3 regions of the Arthrobacter sp. WCS2018Hpa-7 genome follow, and region 1 is predicted to be linked to each of the others. Evidence: predicted binding sites of a transcription regulator. Region 1 holds the regulator's gene; each other region holds the start of a gene.
What was found. Region 1 encodes LexA, which represses DNA repair genes until DNA is damaged. Its sites were predicted from a motif close to TCGAACANNTGTTCGA; they were not measured.
Positions count from the first base shown of each region.

Region 2: a site for LexA is predicted at 4,930-4,945, ahead of RQH14_RS10640 (LexA family transcriptional regulator). Genes of this name have one in related genera too.
Region 3: a site for LexA is predicted at 3,284-3,299, ahead of RQH14_RS05885 (shikimate dehydrogenase). Genes of this name have one in related genera too.

Region 1 covers NZ_JAVTJB010000016.1:76,742-83,999, forward strand. The annotation lists gene hflX (GTPase HflX) at 1-1,044, shown strand, start outside; gene RQH14_RS16565 (ATP-dependent DNA helicase) at 1,037-3,097, shown strand; gene lexA (transcriptional repressor LexA) at 3,094-3,837, opposite strand; gene RQH14_RS16575 (LysM peptidoglycan-binding domain-containing protein) at 4,183-4,542, shown strand; gene RQH14_RS16580 (histidinol-phosphate transaminase) at 4,620-5,738, shown strand; gene hisB (imidazoleglycerol-phosphate dehydratase HisB) at 5,785-6,411, shown strand; gene hisH (imidazole glycerol phosphate synthase subunit HisH) at 6,408-7,160, shown strand; gene RQH14_RS16595 (hypothetical protein) at 7,161-7,258, shown strand, end outside.
Region 2 covers NZ_JAVTJB010000007.1:188,814-196,071, forward strand. The annotation lists gene RQH14_RS10615 (hypothetical protein) at 1-736, opposite strand, end outside; gene RQH14_RS10620 (GMC oxidoreductase) at 733-3,447, opposite strand; gene RQH14_RS10625 (hypothetical protein) at 3,596-4,027, opposite strand; gene RQH14_RS10630 (hypothetical protein) at 4,026-4,211, shown strand; gene RQH14_RS10635 (dihydrofolate reductase family protein) at 4,192-4,788, shown strand; gene RQH14_RS10640 (LexA family transcriptional regulator) at 4,959-5,390, shown strand; gene RQH14_RS10645 (hypothetical protein) at 5,372-5,803, shown strand; gene RQH14_RS10650 (Y-family DNA polymerase) at 6,223-7,258, shown strand, end outside.
Region 3 covers NZ_JAVTJB010000004.1:41,722-48,979, forward strand. The annotation lists gene pcaH (protocatechuate 3,4-dioxygenase subunit beta) at 1-343, opposite strand, end outside; gene RQH14_RS05880 (TIM barrel protein) at 397-2,280, opposite strand; gene RQH14_RS05885 (shikimate dehydrogenase) at 2,280-3,185, opposite strand; gene RQH14_RS05890 (IclR family transcriptional regulator) at 3,409-4,179, opposite strand; gene RQH14_RS05895 (MFS transporter) at 4,383-5,720, shown strand; gene RQH14_RS05900 (FG-GAP-like repeat-containing protein) at 5,918-7,258, opposite strand, start outside.

The sequences.
Region 1 (7,258 bases):
GACACCGAGCTGGCTCCTTCCCAGCGCCGAGGCCTTGAGGACATTGTCAAGGTCAAGGTAGTAGACCGCACTACGCTGATCCTGGACATCTTCGCCCAGCACGCCAAGAGCCGGGAAGGCAAGGCCCAGGTTGAGCTTGCACAGCTCGAGTACCTGCTCCCGCGCCTTCGTGGTTGGGGTGACTCCATGTCACGCCAGGCCGGTGGCCAGGTGGGTGGAGCAGGTGCAGGCATGGGCTCGCGTGGTCCTGGTGAGACAAAGATCGAACTGGATCGCCGGCGCATTCGCACACGGATGGCCAAGCTTCGTCGTGAAATCGCCGCGATGAAGCCGGCCCGCGAGACCAAACGCGCCAACCGCCGTCGTAATGCCGTTCCTTCCGTCGCGATCGCCGGATACACGAACGCCGGCAAGTCCTCGCTCCTGAACCGCCTCACCGATGCCGGTGTGCTGGTGGAGAACGCCCTGTTCGCCACCTTGGATCCCACCGTTCGTAAAGCCCAGACGCCGGACGGCATCGGCTACACGTTGGCGGACACTGTGGGGTTTGTCCGTTCGCTGCCGACCCAGCTGATTGAGGCGTTCCGCTCCACGCTGGAGGAGGTGGCGGATGCGGACCTGATCCTGCACGTAGTGGACGCCTCGCATCCTGATCCTGAAGGCCAGATCGCTGCTGTCCGGGCTGTCTTTACGGAAGTGGATGCCCGCAAGGTGCCCGAGATCATTGTCCTGAACAAGGTTGATGTGGCGGACCCCTTCGTGGTGGAGCGCCTCAAGCAGAAGGAACCCCGCCACGCAGTTGTCTCCACGCGTACGGGCCAGGGCATTGCTGAATTGTTGGAAGACATCAGCCAGTCCATTCCCCGGCCGGGCGTGCGCTTGGAGCTGCTCATTCCCTACGACCGTGGCGAAATGATCAGCAAACTGCACAGTTCCGACTCGGAAATCCTCACCCTTGAGCACGAGGAAAACGGAACCCGCGTTGTTGTCATGGTCCGCGAAGGACTGGCAGCCGAACTGGAGCCGTTCGTCACCAATGGTTGAGAAGGTGGCGGCGGGCGCCGTCGAGTCGTTGGGGGAGAAGACCACCCTCGAGTTGTTGGACCGGGCTGTTGCCGGCATGGGCGGTCAGAGCCGTGCCGGCCAGCACGAGATGGCCAGGCATGTCACCAGGGCCATCGAAACCGGGGAGCACCTGCTGGTCCAGGCGGGAACGGGAACGGGTAAGTCCTTGGCGTACCTTATTCCGTTGATCGCGCATTCGATGGACAGCGACAAACCGACTTTGGTGTCCACCGCCACCTTGGCACTCCAAACGCAGATTGTTGGCCGGGACCTTCCCCGGCTGTTGGAGACCATCAACCCTGCCCTTGAACGCCCCGTCAACGTGGCGCTCGTCAAGGGCAGGGCAAACTACGTCTGCCGGCAAAAGCTCGAAGGCGGGTTCCCCAGCGAGGAACCGTCCGAGGGACAGCTGTTCTCCTTGGGCGAGGACACCAGTGTCCCGCACTTTGCTGCGTCCATGGGGGGACCGCAGTCGCAGTTGGGCAAGGAAGTGGTCAGGCTTCGCGAGTGGGCGGACAAGACCGCCACCGGCGACCGTGACGAACTTATGCCCGGCGTCACGGATCGGGCTTGGCGACAGGTCTCCGTGACGTCCATGGAGTGTCTGGGCGCGCAGAAGTGTCCCCTCGCCGAGGAGTGCTTCAGCGAGTTGGCCCGGTCCCGCGCAGGCGAAGCCGACGTCGTGGTCACCAACCACGCCATGCTGGCCGTCAGCGCCTTTGAGGGGCTGGCTGTGCTGCCCGAATACGACGTCGTGGTAGTCGATGAGGCCCACGAGTTGCAGGACCGCGTGACGGGCGCTGTGTCAGGCCAGTTGTCCGTAGCGATGGTCCACGCGGCCGCGTCGAGCGCCCGCAAGCACACCGCCATCACGGTGGATGCCCTCAATGCTGCGGCCGACCGCTTGGATATGGCCATAGCGGGCGTGCCCAACGGTCTTCTGCCCAGCGGGCTCAATGACGAACAGCTCGATTGCCTGGACCAACTCCGGGAAGCCACACGCGCAGCACTGTCGGATTCGAAGACGGACTCTTCAAACGCGGTCGACGGCGGCAGGCAACTCGCGCGGTCACGGCTCATGCTCATTCTGGAGCTGTGCGAACGGATGCTCGCGGCCAAGGAGAACCGTGAAGTGGTGTGGTTTTCCCGCAACAGCACGTTCGATCCCCAGCAGGGATACTCGCAACCTGACGAGGCCGCTCCGGCCCTGATCAACATTGCGCCCCTGAGTGTGGCGGGACGCCTTCGTGAAGGTCTCTTCGCTGGTCATACAGTTGTGCTGACTTCCGCCACGCTGGCCATCGGCTCGGCTTTTGAACCGGCCGCAGGTGGCCTTGGGCTGATTGGCGACGGAGCACCAAGCTGGACAGGGATCGATGTCGGCTCGCCCTTTGATTACCCCAAACAGGGTGTGCTCTATGTGGCCAAGCACTTGCCCAAGCCTGGCCGTGGAACCTCGCCCGAGGCCCTGGATGAATTGGAAGACCTCATCCGCGCTTCCGGTGGGGGATCGCTGTGTCTTTTCTCGTCGAGGCGTGCGGCTGAGGAAGCCGCCGATGCCATGAGACTTCGCCTCGACGTCAGTATTCTCTGCCAGGGTGAATCCACCATGGCAGCCCTGGTGAAGCAGTTCGCCGACGAGCCCGATACCTGCCTCTTCGGCACGATGTCGCTGTGGCAGGGTGTGGATGTCCCCGGCGGTTCGTGCCGCCTTGTGGTCATCGACCGCATCCCGTTCCCGCGTCCGGATGATCCGTTGATGACTGCCCGCTCGCGTGCCGTGGCACAGTCCGGAGGCAACGGATTCATGGCTGTGTCAGCAACCCACGCTGCCATCCGTCTGGCCCAAGGGGCAGGCCGGCTCATCCGTTCCACGGGGGATAAAGGGGTTGTGGCGGTCCTTGACTCCAGGCTCTCAACAGAGCGCTACGGGGGCTTCCTCAGGGCAGCCCTGCCGCCGTTCTGGGCGACGACGGACCGAACCGTGGTGCGGGGCGTGCTGGAGCGCCTGGGCCCTGCCAAAGCCTCCTAGAGGGAGCGCAGGACCGAAACGACCTTGCCCATAATGGTGGCTTGGTCGCCGAGGATGGGTTCGTACTGGGTGTTCTGCGGAAGAAGCCATGTGTGGCCGTCGCGCTGGCGGAAGGTCTTCACCGTTGCTTCGTCGTCCAGCAGTGCGGCAACGATGTCTCCATTGACGGCGTCGTTCTGCCTGCGGACAACTACCCAGTCGCCATCGCAGATCGCGGCGTCGATCATCGAGTCGCCGGCTACCTTGAGCATGAACAGTTCGCCGTGTCCCACGAGTTGCCGGGGCAGGGGGATGACGTCCTCCACTGTCTGGTCAGCAAGGATGGGACTGCCGGCAGCGATCCGACCGACCAACGGGACCATGGCGGTGTCGCTGGCGCTGGCAAGCTCGGTCACGGCAAAGCCACCCGTGCTGCGGAGATTGGTGGGCGCTTCCACTCCCGGAATGGGGCCGCCATCGAGGGTCAATGGCATGAGGACTTCCATGGCCCGGGGGCGCTTTGGATCGCGGCGGAGGTAACCGAGCTTTTCGAGCTGGGAGAGCTGGTGCGTAACGCTCGACAGGCTGGCCAGGCCCACGGTGTCACCAATTTCACGCATGCTGGGCGGATACCCGTTGTCATTGACTGACCGCTGGATGGTCTCCAGGATCTTCTTCTGCCGGACGGTCAGGCTCTTGGGACTCTTTTGAGGCTGCTGGCTCCGCGGGGGTGCCCCGCCGCCGGTGGCTTTCGCTGCCATGTTCGCCAATGCCTTTCCATTCCGCCCGGAGTGTGCCCGGGGTCGTCGGGTCTGCAAAAAATGTCAGACCCTCCTGTTCCACTGAAACAGTGCTGTTTCTTCACTCAAACGTAGGGCAGCCACAGGCGTTTATCAAACATTTGTTCTAGCGAGTCTCGACACCGTTCGTTGATAAGTGCTAAAAATGTCTTAGCAAGGTTCGAATATGTGTTCTATAAACCTGGCGCTGACACCGGATGTTCGAACGAAGTGTTCGAACATCCGGGGTTGGACAGGGGAACGCACAGAATTGGCAGCCATGTACCGGGATCCGGCGCACGGCAATAGCTCAGAAGGGCTCAGCTCATGTCCGCCATCACTACGTTCGCTGATTTCCGCACCACCCAGGCGCCTGCGCGTCTCCGCCTGACCCGACGGGGACGGATGGTCTTCTTTGGCATCCCGGCCATGCTGCTGGTGGCTGCGCTGCTGAGCCTGGCTGGTTTTATCACGTCACCGGCCAAGGCCTCGGACTCCCAAACGCAACTCCAGCCGCCCGTCGCCGTCTCTGTCACGGTCCAGCCGGGACAGTCCCTGTGGGGCATTGCCGGAGCCGCTGCTCCCGAGCGGGATCCCCGCGATGTCATTACGGAGATCATTCAGCTCAACGACCTCCGTGGCGGCCGTATCCAGCCCGGCCAGCAGCTGTTCGTGCCCGCAAACTAGTGTGTTCCGTCCCCTGTGGGGCGGCCGCCCGGCGTCACAGTTAGTTCGGCAGTCCCGGCAGCCCTTAAACTGTGGTGGTGAGTGACCAGCTTGAGCGACTTGACCGACTACCCCTCCGGACCAACCTGCGTGGACTGAGCCCGTACGGCGCACCGCAGCTTGATGTCCCCATTTTGCTCAATGTCAACGAAAACACCCATGGCGTCCCTGCCGATGTGCAGGCGGCCATCACCGAGGCCGTGGCCGCTGCGGCCACGGGACTGAACCGTTATCCGGACCGGGAGTTCACCGAACTTCGTGAAGCCCTGGCCGAGTACCTTGGCCACAATCTCGCTCCGGACAACATCTGGGCAGCCAATGGCTCCAATGAGGTTCTGCAGCAGATCCTCCAAGCATTTGGCGGGCCCGGCCGGAAGGCGCTGGGATTCCCGCCCACGTACTCCATGTACCCCTTGCTGGCCAGTGGCACGGATACCGAGTACGTCCGCGGGGTCAGGGCTGAGGACTACGGCTTGGACGCTGCCTCCGCTGCTGCGCAGGTCCGCGAAACCGGTGCCAACATCGTGTTCCTGTGTTCGCCCAACAATCCCACGGGTACAGGCCTGGGGCTGGATGTCGTAGAGGCCGTTTATGAGGCCGGAGAAGCCAGCCAGGCAATAGTGATCGTGGACGAGGCCTACCACGAGTTCGCGCACGACAATACCCCCAGCGCCCTGACCCTGTTGCCCGGTCGCGAGCGTCTGATCGTTTCCCGCACCATGAGCAAGGCCTTTGCCCTTGCCGGTGCCCGGCTGGGCTACATGGCTGCAGCTCCCGAGGTCACGGATGCCATTCGGCTGGTCCGCCTTCCGTACCACCTGTCGGCTGTTACCCAGGCAACCGCCCTGGCTGCGCTCAGCCACCGGGAAGCCCTCATGGCCGACGTCGAGGACATCAAGGTCCAGCGCGACCGCATCGTGACCGAGCTTCTGCGCATGGGCCTCAAACCTGCGGAGTCGGACTCCAACTATGTTTTCTTCGGCGGACTCGAAGATCCCCACGCGATCTGGCAGGGCCTGCTCGACGCCGGCGTGCTGATCCGCGACGTCGGTATTCCCGGCCACCTCCGGGTCACGGCGGGAACCGAACCGGAAACCACGGCCTTCCTCGCGGCGCTGGAAGCGCTGCTGGACGGCCGGGCGTCACAGCCCGCCTAAACTTGTCCATAGACCCAACCCACTCTTCGTGTATAAGGACGTCCCAATGAGCGAAACCGGCGCCACGCCGTCCGCTGCCCGCACCGCGCGCATGGAGCGCACCACCAGTGAATCTTCCGTCCTGGTGGAGATCAACCTGGACGGATCAGGTGTCTCGGACATCAGCACCTCGGTTCCGTTCTACGACCACATGCTGACGGCCCTGTGCAAGCACTCGTTGATTGACATGACCGTGAAGGCCACTGGCGATACCCACATTGACGCCCACCACACCGTTGAAGATGTGGCCATCACCTTTGGCGAGGTGCTGCGCACGGCTTTGGGCAACAAGGCCGGCATCCGGCGCTTCGGAGAAGCCACGGTTCCTCTGGATGAGGCACTGGCTCACGCGGTGGTGGATGTTTCGGGCCGGCCATACCTGGTTCACGGTGGAGAGCCGGCCGGCCAGGAGTATCACCTGATTGGTGGTCACTTCACCGGTTCGTTGACCCGCCACGTTTTTGAGGCCATTACGCTGCATGCCGGGATTTGCCTGCACATGAACGTGCTCGCGGGCCGCGATCCCCACCACATCGTGGAAGCTCAGTTCAAAGCCTTCGCCCGGGCACTCCGTGCCGCGGTGGAATCCGATCCCAGGGTAGAGGGCATCCCCTCCACCAAGGGGGCGTTGTGAGCGTCCAGGTCCTTAAAGACGGGGCAGTGACCGACACCATCGCATCGGTTAAGCCCGAGTCCCCGGAAGGCAAGCCCACCGTTACGGTGCTCGACTATGGTTCGGGCAATGTACGTTCAGCCGTCAGGGCGCTGGAACGTGCCGGTGCCCATGTAGTGCTGAGCTCCAAGCCTGAAGACGTGCTCAACGCGGACGGACTGGTGGTTCCCGGGGTCGGCGCGTTCGAGACCGTCATGAAGGAGCTGAAGGCCGTTGATGGCATCCGGATGATCGGACGCCGGGTTGCCGGCGGCCGGCCCGTGCTGGCCATCTGCGTCGGTTTGCAGGTCCTGTTTGAAGCCGGTGTGGAACACGGCACCGAGTCCGAGGGCATGGCCGAGTGGCCAGGCAAGGTGGAACTCCTGCCTGCTCCCGTTGTCCCGCACATGGGGTGGAACACCGTGGACGTCCCGGAAGGCTCCAAGCTTTTTGCCGGCGTCGAGCAGGAACGTTTCTACTTTGTGCACTCGTACGGTGTGCAGGAATGGAACTTCGATGTTGTGCAGCCCCGCATGGCCCCGCCGCAGGTGACGTGGTCCGAGCACGGTGCACGGTTCATTGCCGCTGTGGAAAATGGCCCGCTGTGCGCTACGCAGTTCCACCCGGAAAAGTCGGGGGACGCCGGGGCGCGGCTGTTGCGGAACTGGGTGGACGGCCTCAGGAAAACCCCCACTCCAGCGGCAGAAGCCTCCGAAAGCGGTGCTGCCTAGATGTGGTCTGTAGTCCTCATGGGCCTTGCGGGCGTGCTGGTGGGCGGCGGTATCTCCTTCCATCAGCAGAAGAAGCCCCGCTGGGTTTCCATCTCTTT
Region 2 (7,258 bases), on a different contig from region 1:
CTGGACCGGGAGGGGTTCCGGTCAGCCGGACAGCGAAGTAGCTCCGGTTTTGGATGGTGCGCCAGCCTCCGATGCTCCGCTGCCTGGTGAACACCCGGATGAACGAGGTGAGGCCGTCGTACCAATCATGGTTGCCGGGAAGCGCCAGCATGACCGGAGGCGCGTTGTGGGGCCCGCTGTGCGCGTCGTCGGAGGTTTTTGGGGCGCTGAGCGGGCCTCTCAACGCAGGTGGGAAGGCCGTCCGGTACGGGCCCGCCATCCGGTTCTCGTACGCCGCCGGGGACGCCACCGGGTAGACCTCGTCCCCGCCCAGGACCAGCACCCTGCCGCGGGGAAGTTCATGCCCGTTCACCGTCAGCGTGTCCTGGGCCAGCAAGGACGCCACTGTGTAGGTGGCGTCGAAGCCATCGCCGAGGTCGGCCGCGAAGTCGAGCCACATCTCCGTCACCGCCGGAGCCACGGCGCGCTCCTCCTCAAGATCGGCAGGCGAGGGAAGCCCACGGCTGCTGACAACGGGCTGCGCCGGTTGGCCCGGGACCGGAAGTCTGTCCAAGCGCAGGGGGTCATCTGGAAAGCTGCCCTCAAGCTCGCGCTTATCGCCAAAATCGGCAAAGACCGTTGCAGCCGCGACCTTCAACGCAGTTCTGGCCAAGGACATGGGCGAGAGCCAACGAACCGCCGTCTGGGGTGTGAAGCCCAGTGCGGCATGGTGTTTCGCGAGCTCCCGGCTTTTCATTGCTTTGACGTGAACGGGAACGGGATGCGTCTGAGACCCCGCCCGTAGACCTGCCAGAGTTCGCCGGCGAACAGCTTCCCGAAGGTCACCAAGCCTGCGGCTGGGGCCGGTCCTTCGGCCCGGAACGTGGTGAGTTGCTTGGCGAAGTCCAGAGGCCGGATGTAGAGGATGCCGGCGCCAACGACGCCTGCCTGGGCAGCGCCGCCTGCAACTGGCTGTCCGGCATCCGGCGGCACAAGGTCCGGCGTCCCCGCATCCGGCGGCACGTGGCCCCGGAGGATGGTGGCGTACAGGGTTGTGGTGTCCGCCCAGAGGTCGAAACCGGCCTCGTTGCGGATCAGTTTGTGCCCGGTGAACGTGAACGGCGTGCCGCCCGGGTCCCGCAGCCACAACCGGTAGAGCATGCGCCTGGCTGGTGCGCCGTCGTCGGACGCATCCTGGACAAACAGGTTGAACCAGCCCCGCTCTACCGGCATCCGGCCACCAAAGTAGTCCGCCAGCACGTAGCCCTCAGCCCTGGCCGGGTGGTTCGAATCGGCCGCGAACGCTTCCATGTCCTCGGCGATAATGGTCAGCTCAAACATGATCTTCCGGCTGCGGTCCCGGCCCAGGCTCCGCCCCTTTTCAGGGTCGGTGATGCCGGGACTGAACCAACCGTGCATCTGCTCGGTGAAGCGCACGGAGGTGGTCTCCTGATCGGGAGCGTCGGGAGCACCAGGCCTGCCGAGTCCGCGGCTGCGCGCCTGAGGCACCTCAGACACTGCGCTCGCAGGCTGTTCCTCTGGTGCAGCCTTGCCTTTGGTAGCGTCCGGCGCCAACGCGCGCGGAGCGGATGCACCGACGTCGACGACGGCGCCTGCTGCCTCCCGCTCAACGGTTACCTTTTCGCTGGCCCCGCTGGAGCCCTCCGCATCGTCCGGACGGATGCCCCGGTGACCCGCCTTGTCCGCGTTCTCGATGATGTGGGCGCAGGTACGCTCTGCGAACGCCGCGATGGTCAGGGATGGATTGGCACCCACCGGACCGGGCATCGCGGCTCCATCAACCACGAATAATCCCGGGTAGCCGAACACCTCGCCATACGAATCGCAGACTGCTTCCCCCGGATGACGGCCGGACGGGGCCCCTCCAATGGGGTGAACCGTGATGACGCGTTTGGCCCACCACAGGGGGTTGTCAATGAAGTCCCCATCCAAGTCCTTGGAAATCGACTCCATGGTTTCGCGGACGCGGCCGAAGTACTCCTTGGACGTTGCCATGGTCCATGCGATGGCCAGCTTCCCGTCGCGAAGGGTCATGACGCCGTCGGGAATGTCCCTGCCCATCCCCAGCAGTGGCACCGAACTGGACGACAAGCGGCCGTCGCCCAATGCTGCGGCGAGGTCGGCGGATACGTTGGAGCGGCCGGCGTCGAACAACCTGTCCTTGAGAAGTTGCCCCGCCACCTTCACGGTCCGTTTCATGGTGGTGCCCAGCTGGGCTGTTTCGATGAGCCAGTTCATGAAGGCCGGATACCCGGCATCCTCCACGTAGTAGCCGCGACCATCGCCGTCGTCGTCGTTCGAATCCGGGACCCTGATGGCTGTGGTGATCACCGGGCCGCGACTGCCGGCCAAGGTGCGGACGCCCGGGCGTGAGCCGGTGGCCGGGGGAGTCTTGGCGCCCATGATGAACGTCAAAAGGTCGCCGTTGCCGCTGAACCGGGTGCCCAAGGCGTCGCTGAGTGCAGGGAGGGAGCCACGGTTGCGGAGCAGGAGGAAGTTGGTGCCGAACGTGCCGGCTCCCAGGATGAGCCGGCGGCAGTGGATGATGCGTTCCGTGAGGAGTTCGCCGTGGCGATCCGGATGGTGCACCACATACCGGACTTCATAGCCACCGCCCTGCGTTCCAGAGTCCAGGGGCCGGATACCGCGGACGTCGTGGAACGTTCTGACATCGGCACCCTTGAAGGCCGCCGCTGATACGTAGTTGTGATCCAGCGTATTCTTGGCGCCGGCGTTGCACCCGATGTCGCATTCACCGCTGAGCGTGCAAGTGGTCCGCACCGTGGCGGGACCATGGATGCTGCCGTAGCCGGGCAGGGGCAAAGCGTGATTGGTCCGCGGCTCCGTGTCAGGCGCCGCTGAGAACGTGACGGCAATGGGAGGCCGGGCGATGGACAGTCCCAGATTCGCGGCGGACTTCTCCATGGCCAGGGTCTTCGCGGTGTCCTTGTAGGGGTACGGGACAGGCTGCAGCATGGCTTCGGCGGCATCGTAATAAGGATCAAGGTCAGCCCGGGTGAAGGGCCAGTTCTCGTAACCGCCACCGGGGATGGGGGACTCGGTGACGAACCATTTTTCGTCTTTGCGCAGGAGGACATTGGCGTAGATGAGTGAGCCGCCGCCCAACCCACTGGACACCAGTCCCTCCGTGCCGCGGAACGTCCAGGCATCGAAAAGTCCATACAAGCCGCGGTCCGGATCCCAGAAGTTCCGGCCCATCTCCGACGGCGAGCGCGCGAAGCTGCCAGGAGGGTACGGTTTGCCGCGTTCCATGAGCACAACGGACTGTCCGGCCTCGGCCAGTCGAAGCGCCGCAACGGAACCTCCAAAGCCGGAGCCCACCACCACTGCGTCGACTTTTTCGATGCCACTGCCACGGTGGCGTGGCGGATCAGACGCGGGCTCATACCCCGCATCCCCACTGTTCCCGGTCCCCAGACGACCCATGGCCGTTCCTCTCAGAGGAGAGCTGACTACATAGCTGCAGCTGACGGCGCCGGGTGTGGCCGGGCGATGCCTCCGCGGACTATGGGGCTTATGTTCCCACCGGGCAGGGGATCTGTAAATGAGGTGGAGTACTTGGGTTCAGGGTGCGCTAAACAATGCGGGTGTAGATCATGTCGAAGTCGTGCTCCAGCGGCCCGCCTGGGTAGGTACCGCGTTCCAGGCGGGCGGTGATGGTGTTGCTGTCCTCGGTGAAGTGGCCAACGAAGCGCTGGGGCCAGTCCGGGCCGTCCCGGAAGAGAACCCATACCTTGTCCTTGAGCGTCATATCGTAGATCCGGGCGACACCCCGGGAATCGAAATAGTGCTGCTGGAAGGCTCCGTCCGAGCCTGTGGCACCAATGACGCTGACCGCATTGGGATACTCCGGCCGCTGGACTGTGGATCGTTGGATGAGGAAGCCTCCACCTTCCAGCCATTCGAAAGTTGTCCGGCCGGAGACCTCCTTGCCAGGGACCGACGTTTCCCACTCGCCGACCAGGATATTCAGTTGCTCCAACGTGGGTTTTGGATCCCGTGCCATGGCTGCCTCTTTTCGCGTCTTCGCGCTGGTGAACAGGTTCAGCGTAGGGCTGCTCCGTTCCGCCGTACAGACCTCCGCGGAGACCGCCGCAGGCCATGCGGGCAGTGCTGTGATGGCCGGGATCGGGCCTATGCGCCTGGGGTGGGCGGTGGCAGGATGGGCGCATGAGCCGAGTCACCTGTGATCTGACTGTTTCCGTTGACGGATATGTTGCCGGACCCAACCAGTCCCTGGACGAACCGTTGGGGGAGCGAGGCGAGAGCCTGCACCGCTGGCAGTTCGAGCAGAGGGAAGCCAGCGCCGCTGAGATCGCGGGCATCCTCGAAGCTGGTGCCTACATTATGGGCCGGAACATGTTCGCCGGGCCTGGACCGGGTCCTTGGGACCAGGAATGGCGCGGCTGGTGGGGTGAGGAGCCGCCGTATCATGCACCTGTTTTCGTCCTGACCCATCACCAGCGCGAGCCGCTGGCGATGGAAGGTGGCACCACTTTCCATTTCGTCACTGACGGCATCGAAGCGGCCTTTGCCCAGGCCAGGGAAGCCGCCGGGGACAGGGACGTGGCTATTGCGGGGGGAGCACAAACCGCCCGGCAATATCTCTCCGCCAGCCTCATGGACGAGCTGCGGCTTCACATCTCTCCCGTGATCCTGGGTGGTGGCGAACGGCTGCTCGACGGCGTGGGGGACGTGACGCTTGAACCGATCGAAGCGCGCGGGACCGGACTCGTCACCCACGTGCGGTACCGGGTGCAGCGCTGATCCAGCTTTGGCGCCATCCCGCCATTATTACGGCTGGCGGGTGACCCTACGCGTCTTACGGCACTCTGTGGGTACCGTGACAGCACCCTTTGGAACGGGGGGAGTGACCACAATGTCCGTCATCCGCTGTACACTCGAGTATCGAACATATATTCGAATAAAGGTGTGTTGTGGGCGTGATAGTCGGCCCCCGCGTGATAGATGCGGGCTTTTCCCTGATGTCGGTTTTGCTGGCACCTCTCCCGGTGGCGGCCGGGTATCCGTCGCCGGCGCAGGACTATTTTGATGGCCGGATCGATCTCAACGAGCACCTTATCAAGGACGTCACCAGCACTTTTGTGGTCAGGGTGACGGGGCAATCCATGGAAGGTGCCGGGATCAGTGATGGTGATGAGCTGATCGTCAACCGTGCCCTGGAGCCCAAGGATGGGTCCGTCGTCGTGGCTGTCCTCGATGGTGAACTGACCATCAAAAGGCTCCGCGTCACGCCTTCGGGTGTGATCCTCCAAGCAGACAATCCCAAGTATCCGGACATCCGCGTGCCGGCACTTTCCGAACTGACCATCTGGGGAGTTGCCACCACGTGCCTGCACCACATCTGAGTCCGGCCCGTTCGCAAGGGCCCATTCCCAGCGAGCTGTGGGAACGGATGGGCGCTGAGTTCGGTCTGCCAAGCCTGGAAAAGGTCCGGAGCCGGCTTGCGCAGATACATGAGGATCCGGAACCTGTGATGCAACAACTGGTGCGGGTGTTTTCAGCGGACGGCACTTACTGTCCAGGCTTCCAGTTCCGGGAAGACCTGTCCTTGCACCCCGTGGTGTTGGGGCTGTTTGTCCGGGCCATGGCCCTGGGTATTCCGCATAATTACTTTGCCGCTTGGATGGTCACCGGATGCCCGGCGCTGCGCGAGGGCCGGCCGGTAGACCTTGTGGACCGGCTGGCGCCCGCTGTTCTCACCGCGGCTTTGGAGCGCTCTTTCGAGCATGGCACTCGAGATGGGCGCGGTTCTGCGTGAGGGGCGTCAGGGCGTCGACCATTGCAGCCCAGCGTCTTTGTGCGTCAGTCGACACTCGAGGATAATAATTGCCCGGAACCGCTACGGCAAGTTCCTGAAATGCGACGCCGGAACCTGCAGATCCGGGGTAATTGACGATGAGAAGATCAAAGCCCGCGTCAAGGATCTCGCGATAAGTGCCGCCAAATCCGAGGTCGTCACGTTTGCTAGTGCGATGGGGGCCAGGTGGTCCTCCTCAAAACGAATTACGGTCAAGGGTTGAGGCCTCTGCTGGACTACCGGGTCAGATGCATATCGAGACGAGGTCTTCTTGTCGGTGCGTGGCGGTACAGTGAAGGTATTCGAAGATATGTTCGAATACGCGGCGTGTGCTGCTGAGGAACGGCGGCGCGCGTGCTAGGGCCGAACGGAGGAGACCGATGTCCAAACCAGCACTCATGCATCAGATGCAGGAGATCGCCCACGTGGATATCAACTGCTTCTATGCGTCGGCGGAGCGTGCGTTCAACCCCGCACTGGAGGGCAAGCCGCTCATTGTGTTGTCCAACAACGACGGCTGCGCAGTGACCAGGTCTCCGGAAGCCAAGAAGCTGGGGATCGGGCTGGGGGAGCCATGGTTCAAACTGGCTCCACGGGCCAAGGAATGGGGACTCATTGCCCTGTCCAGCAACTACGAACTCTATGGGGACATCAGTTCCCGCGTCATGGAACTTCTGGCCCGCTACTCGGCGTGGCAGGAAGTCTACTCCATTGATGAGGCGTTTCTGGGGGTGAAAGGTCAGCCGGAAGACCTGCTGGAACTGGGACGCACCATCAAAGCTGCGTGCCAACGGCATGTGGGGGTTCCGGTCTGTGTGGGCATCGCCAGAACCAAGACCCTCGCCAAGTTGGCCAACAAGTGGGCCAAACACAATCCGGGCTTCCACGGAGTGTGCCGCTGGGACTCGATCCCTGAAGCCCACCGCGAAGCGCTGATGGCGCGGCTCTCCGTGATTGAGATCTGGGGTGTTGCCACCAGGCTGACCAAACGTCTGAATGCCATGGGGATCTTCTCCATCCTGGATCTGGTCCGGGCTGACCCCGTGGCTTTGCGGGACAAGTTCTCCATTGTCATGATGCGCACGGTGCTGGAACTCCAGGGCACCCCGTGCATCCCGATGGAGGAGGAAAGGATCGGGAGGGACCAGTTGATCTTCTCCCGCTCCTTTTCCACACCGATTACGACGGCGGCGCAGCTGCGGCAGGTGCTCAGCGTCTATGGCCAGATGGCAAGTGCCAGGCTGGCCAAACACGACCTCCAAGCAAAGTTGCTGACAGCCTTTGCTGCCACATCGGTCTACAACCCCAATGACAAGTCGTTTCCCACCGTTAACGTCAAACTCCCGATGCCCACCTCGGATCCCGTCCTGCTGACCAAGGCAGCGCACGCGTTGGTTCCAAGGATCCAGGAAGGCG
Region 3 (7,258 bases), on a different contig from region 1:
GTTCGCCGTTGTGCTGGATGGTCAGGTCCGACTCCAGTGCGTGCACATCCTGGTGTCCGAACGCCGGCGAGTAAAGCTCAATGGTCTCCGGGTCCGCGTGGTGCAGGCTCTTGGTGGGGTGGCGCAGGATGCTGCTGCGGTACGGCGAGTAGTCCAGGCGCGGCATGGTCTCCGGACCTTTGCCGTTCTTCAGGGCCTCGGCGTAGCGGTCCCCGATGCCCTTGATCTCAGCGCTGAGATCCGCCTGGGTTTCCACCTTCTTGGCTTGGTGGGCGGCGTGTGGCTCAGCGGGCGGCACGAGTTCCTCGGATTCGAGCGCCTGTGCTGTCTGTTCTTGCGGCACGGCCGGCTCCTTTCGGTTGATGGGTTCTCTTGGTTTGCGGGGCGACGGCGGGTTTACACCCGGTGGAGCGAGTCGTATTGGACGGCGTGGCGCACCGGGGCGTTGGGCGCCCCATAGCCGTCGTAATTGCCGCGGCGCTCCACCATTTCGAAGAACACACTGCCCACTGTGGCCGTGTAGAAGTGGAGGAATTCGCCGTTGGCGTCCCGGTCATACAGGAGGTTGAGCTCCTTGAGGGTGGCCAGGAAGCCGGATTCGAGATCGAACCGGGCGTCCAGGTCCTCGTAATAGTTGGCCGGAATCTGCAGGAACTCAAGCCCGCGGTCACGGGCGGACCGGGCAGTTGCCACGAGGTCGTCCACTGCGAAGGCGATGTGTTCCTGGTACGTTTTGCGGGCTGTTTGGGCCTGCTGCGCGGGTGCCAGGTTCAGGACGAGCCTGATGGCGCCGTTGCTGGTCTCCATGACCTGCGAGCGGACCAAGCCACTGGGGCTGGGAACCTCGGCGAACGGCTGCGGTTCCAAAGCCAACGCGCTGGTGTAAAAGAGGACTGCTTCGTCAAAGTGTTGCCACGGCTGGGCCAGGTTGACGTGGTCAATCACGGCGTTCTGCGCGCTGGAAGCGTGTTCAAGCCCTTCGCCGAACTCGTGCGTCCACGCCGCGGTCCCGTCCGGGCTGCCCTGGCACAGGAAAATCTCGGTGGAGTCCGGTGCGGAGATGCCTTGGAAGACTTCCTCGTCAGCTTGGACCTTGCGGGCCACCACCGGCGCCTTGAGTTGCTGGGCGCGAGCTGAGGCAATTACTGGAGAGTCGACGTCGAACCCCAAAGCGGCGATCGCCGGTTCAGCATGCGAGGCCGCTTGTTCGTTGATGATCACGCGGGCCTGGCCCATGGTCCAGAGCTGGACGTCCTTGGTGCGGTGGCGTCCCTCAAACCCGAAGCCGAGCTGGCCCAGGAGTTTCTCCAGTTGCGCGGTGTCGTCAGCCTTGACCTCCGCGAAGTTGAAGCCGGCGGGTTCGTTCACTTTGGGAAGCGTGGCCAGTTCCATGGGATAACGACGGCGGGACGCGCTGCCGTTGCCGGCTGCGGTTTCTGTTCCGGCTTCCACAGAGGTGCTTGCGAGCCACTTGGCGCTCTGCTCCTCCAACCAGATCAAGGAGCGCATGGCGTCCACCGCCGTGCGCTCGGTGTCGGACTGGCGGAAGACGTCATTGAAGACTTCCAGCGAGACGGGACCCGTGTAGCCGGCCCGGACCACGTGGCCCATGAACTTGGCGAGCTCGAACTGGCCTTCGCCGGGGAACACCCGGTAGTGGCGGCTCCAGGAGAGGACGTCCATGGAGAGCTTGGGGGCATCGGCGACCTGGACGAAGAAGATCTTCTCCGCGTTGATCTGTTCAATGGGCGCGGTGTCCCAGTCGCGGGAAAGGATGTGGAAGGAGTCCAGGCAGGTGCCAAGGTTGGGATGGTCCACCATTTCAACCAGGCGGTACGCATGCTCGTAGTCGTTGACGTACTTGCCCCAAGCGAGGGCCTCGTAGGCGACCTTGACGCCGTGATCCCCCGCCAGCTCGGCGAGTTCGGCCAGCTGCCCGGCCCTGAGATCATCGTCGTCGATGGTTGCCGTGGCAACGTTCGAGCAGACCAGGATGGTGTCCATGCCAAGGCGTGACATGAGGTTGAACTTGGCCTCGGCGCGCTTGAGGTTGGCCTTCAGCAGGTCCGCAGTGACGCCGTCGAAATCGCGGAACGGCTGGTACAAATCCAAGCCCAGGCCCAGGTCCGCGGCCATCTTGCGCACATCTTCAGGGCTGTGCGGCGACGTCACGAGGTCCTGTTCAAAGATCTCGATGCCGTCGAAGCCCGCAATGGCGCAGGCCTGCATTTTCTCCTTCAGCGTGCCGGACAGGCAGACCGTGGCGATTCCGGTGCGCATCAGTGGGCCGCCTTCGACAACTGGGGAGCAGCTGCGTCTTCCGCGGCGATCAGCTCCAGGAAGTGTGCCCGCATCCGTTCACGGTTGGCCTCGCGTCCGGTGATGAGCTGGAAGGCGTCGGCCGCCTGTCCAACTGCCATTCGACCGCCGTCGAGGACGTCGCATCCCTTGGCGCGGGCCTCGCGGACCAGTTGCGTTTCGATGGGGCGGTAGACGATGTCCGCCACCCAGTGCCGCGGTTCCAACAGTTCGATGTCCAGGGGAAGGCCGGGGTGGGCCGCCATGCCGATGGGGGTGCAGTGCACCAGGCCGTCGGCGAGGGGCATGACCTGGGGGAGCTCGTCGGTGCTTCGCGGCGTGACGGTGGCCTCCGGGAACAGCCCGCCGAGTTCGGCGGCACGTTCCGCAGCGCGGGCCGGGTCCATATCCACGAGGTCCAGCGTGCTGACGCCGGCTTTGAGGAGCGCGTAGGCTACGGCCGAGCCGGCGCCGCCTGCGCCGAGCTGGGCCACGCGGTCCAGCTTCGCGTCCGGCAGTCCGGTGGCGAGCGCAGCGCCGAAACCGGAGAAGTCTGTGTTGTGGCCGATCAGCCGACCGTCCTGGAGGAGAACTGTATTGACGGCACCCAGGCGACGGGCGTCGTCGGAAATTTCATCAAGGTGCTCAAGCACCAACTGCTTGCACGGGTGGGTGATGTTCAGGCCGTTGAATCCCATGCGCTGGGCGGCGGTCAGGAGATCCCCGACGGCGGTGGCCGGCAGCTCGAGGTCCAGCAGGTCGATGGGGCGGTACAGCAAGCGAAGGCCCTGCACATCGGCTTCGCGTTCGTGCATGGGCGGCGTGAGCGATGGCATGACGCCTTCGCCTATGAGGCCCACCAGAACGGACTCGGCTCGGTTGCTCATCCTAAAGCTCCTTTGACTTCAGCACCGCGGGCTTCTTGGCGCTTTTCTGGGGCGCCGCCTGACCGGGTGTTATTTAGATTACTACAAGTGTTCATATTCCGCACGCTTGTTCTTATCGCGAACAATTACCTAGTTTGGCAGAGGCATGTGGGGGCGTTGTGGGGCCTGCTCTGCGCGTCATTTCGAGCACGTGGGGCGCAGAGCGGGCCTCGCAACGGGTGGGTCAGCGCTGGGGCAGGCGGGCCGCGAGTTCAGCCGCAGCCTCCTGCAGAGTGGGGACGTGGGCGATGAGCTCCTCCATGGTCAATCGGAAGACCGGCACGGCGACGGCGAGCGAGGCGAAGGCGTGGCCCTGGGAGTTGAGGACCGGTACAGCGACCGCCCGCATACCGACCTCGTTTTCCTCATCCATCACCGCATAGCCCTGCCTGCGGACCTGCTCGATTTCTTCCCGGAACGCATCGCGGTCGGTGATGGAGCGTTCCGTGAGGGGATCCAAGGGAAGTTCCTCCAGCAGACGCTTCCGCTCGATCTCTTCTTCGAAAGCCACAATCGCCTTGCCCACTGACGTCGTATGGAGCGCCCCGAGATGACCGGGGTCGCTGGTGACGCGGAAGGTCTTGGGGCCATCCACCTTATTGACCGTCAGATGGTGGTTGCCATCACGGACGGAGAGGATGGTGGCCTCATGCGTGCGATCTGTAACGCGCTGCAAGACGGGCAGTGCAGTGGCCGCGAAGCCATGGTGGTTCGATACCCGCTGACCGAGCTGGAAGACGCGCAAGCCCAAGTGGTAGCGGCGCCCGTCGGGCTCGTAATCCACGAAGCCATCGCGCGTCAACGAGCCCAGCAAACGGTACGTGGTGCTGAACGGCAGGCCGGCACTCCTTGCCAGATCCGCCGCACTGGCGCCGCGCGGCTCGTCGCCCAGCAGCACCAACAAACCCAGTGCCTTGCCGACCATGTCGGTCTTTGTGTCCTCTTTCACACTCATAGCTCGATGCTCTCACATAGTGAGAGCTATTTCTAGATGGTGGTGACTTCTCTTGACAAGTGACCCCACTCACAGCCACTATTGCTGTATTGCACAAGTAGCTCTCACCATGTGGTTACTTTCGGGATGATCCGGCCGCACCTCGCTCTGGTCTTCCCACAGAAGCTAGATCCGCGACATCGTCGTCACAGAAGGAAACCCCCATGAGCCAAACAATGCCGTCAGCGACGCCAGGCACTGAAACCACCGCCGGAACACCCAAGAAAGCTGCGCTTGCCAGCTTCCTGGGCAGCGCGGTGGAGTACTACGACTTCTTCATCTTCGGCTCGGCCGCAGCCCTGATCTTCCCGCACGTCTTCTTCCCGTCGGCCGATGCCAACGCGGCCATCATGTCCTTCGCGACATTCGGCTTCGCTTACATTGCCCGTCCCGTGGGCGCCGTGATCCTGGGCCACTTCGGTGACAGGATCGGCCGGCAGAAGGTGCTCATGTTCACCTTGGTCCTGATGGGAGCAGCGACCTTCGTGATCGGCTGCCTCCCCGACTTCAAGACCATCGGCTGGTGGGCTCCCGTCCTGCTGGTCCTTGCCCGTCTTTGCCAGGGCCTTTCGGCTGCAGGCGAGCAGGCAGGTGCCTCGTCCATGACGCTGGAGCACGCTCCGGACAACCGCCGCTCGTTCTTCACCTCGTGGACCCTCACCGGCACCCAGGGCGGCCAGATCCTGGCAGCGCTGGTCTTTATTCCTGTGGTGGCCCTGCCTGACGAGATCAAGTACGGCATTGGCTGGCGCATCCCGTTCTGGCTCAGCGCCGTGGTGGTTCTGGTGGCGTTCTTCATCCGCCGCACCCTGCACGAGCCGCCGGCCTTTGCTGAAGCCAAGAAGAACAACGAGATCTCCAAGCTCCCCGTAGCCGATCTCCTCAGGCTTCACTGGCGGGACGTCCTCCGCGTGGTCTGCTGCGCGTTCATCGCCGCAGTGAGCACGGTCTTCGGAACATTGGCCATCAAATATGCCCAGGACGTTGCCGGCGTGAACAGCACCATTACGCTCTGGCTGGTGGTCGTGGCCAACGTGGTGGCCCTCGGAACCCAGCCCCTCTTCGGCATGCTCGCGGATAAGATCGGCCGGAAGCCCGTCTTCATCTACGGCGCATTCGCAAGCGCCATCATGACCCCCGTGTTCCTGCTGACCCTGGAATCCGGCGTTGTGCCCCTGATGTTCCTGGTGTCCGTGGTGTTCTTCTCCTTCGGGTACGCCGCTGCCAACGCAGTATGGCCGTCCTTCTACGGTGAAATGTTCAGCACCAAGGTCCGCTTCTCCGGCCTGGCTATCGGCACGCAGCTCGGCTTCCTCATGGCAGGGTTCGCCCCGGCCATCGTGACTGCCCTGGGCGGGACCAAGCCCGGCGGATGGGTGCAGATTTCCATCTTCACCGCCGTGATCTGCGTGATCGCAGCCGTCTCAGCCATGACGGCCCGCGAATCAGCCAAGACCCCCACAGCGGAGCTCGGCCTGCCCAAGCACGCCCAGCACGCCTAAGCCGGCCTAAGCCCGTCGCTTCTTCCCTGTCAGCTGGGACCAAAGCAGCGAAAACCCGGAGTGTCACCTGACATTCCGGGTTTTCGCTTTTCCGAACCTGAGCGGCCAAGACCCTCGGAGGGGCCTGGCATTTTTACACTGCGTCACCCAGCGAGGCCCAGGAAAACCAGCAGCGCTCTCTCACCTCCGATGACGGGCTACCTCGGGTCCAACGCCACTGGCTTGAACTTTCCCGTACCCGTCCCGGAGTAGAGCAGCAGCGTCCCATCTCCGGCCACGCCCACGAGCGTCGGATCGCCTGTGCCCGTGAACGCGTTGCCGAGGGCAGCGAAGGAGGTGAACATGTTCCATCCGGAGCCCAGGTACTGCCGGGTCAGGAAGCCTCCGCTGCCGTTGCCCGGGTAGAGCCACAGTCCTCCGTCCGTTCCTCGGGCAAGGACATCTTCCCGGCCGTCACCGTTGAAGTCGCTGCCCTGCATCACCGCGTTGAAGATATTCCACCCGGTACCGATCTGCTTCCACGGCTGGAATCCTCCGGCGCCATTTCCCGGATAAAGCCACAAGGTCCCGTCCGCGGCGCGTGCCAGGATGTCGGCCTTTCCGTCACCGGAGAAGTCGCCCGGCGCCACAATCTGCGTGAAGCCCTGCCAGCCAGTACCGATCTGTTTGCGGGCAAGGAACTGGGCCTTCCCGTCGGTCGGGTACAGCCACAGCGTCCCATCGGAGGCCCTGGCCACAAGATCCGGGTGCTTATCGCCGTCGAAATCGCCCACGCTCAAGACTGACGTAAAGACGTTCCAACCCGTCCCCACCTGCACGCGCGGAAGGAAGCCACCCGAACCATTGCCCGGGTAAAGCCACAGGATGCCGTTGGTGCCGCGGGCCAAAACGTCCGCGACAGCATCGCCGTCGAAATCCCCGGCCTCCCACACCTGACTGAACTGGTTCCAACCGGATCCGATCGCCAAGCGGTCCGCGAAGCCGGTGCCGTCACCCGGGTAAAGCGTCATGCCTGAACCGACGCCGAGGACGTCAGCCTTGCCGTCGCCGGTAAATTCCTGCCCGCCGACGATGTCGCCCGCCAGGTTCCAACCAGTTCCGACGGCGGTACGCGGCAGGAGGCTCCCCTTGCCATCGCCGGGGTAGACGTAGAGGGTGCCGTCCGACGAACGGGCCAGGAGTCCTGCCGTCCCGCCCCCGAACGTCCCCGCTGCGGAAAGACTGGTGAACGCATCCCAGCCCTGGCCGATCTGCCGCTGGGCCAGGAATCCGCCGGAACCGTTCCCGGGATAGAGCCAAAGCCGGCCATCGGTTCCACTTGCCACCAAATCTGCCCGGCCATCTCCGTTGAAGTCGCCGGGGGCCACCAACTCCGTAAACCCCTGCCAGCCGACACCTGCCTGGCTGCGTGGCAGGAAACCGCCCTTGCCGTTGCCCGGGTAGAGCCACAGACTGCCGTCGCTGCTGCGCGCCAGAATGTCAGCGAAGCCGTCGCCATTGAAATCGGAAGTGCCCAGTACCGCGTTGAAAATGTCCCA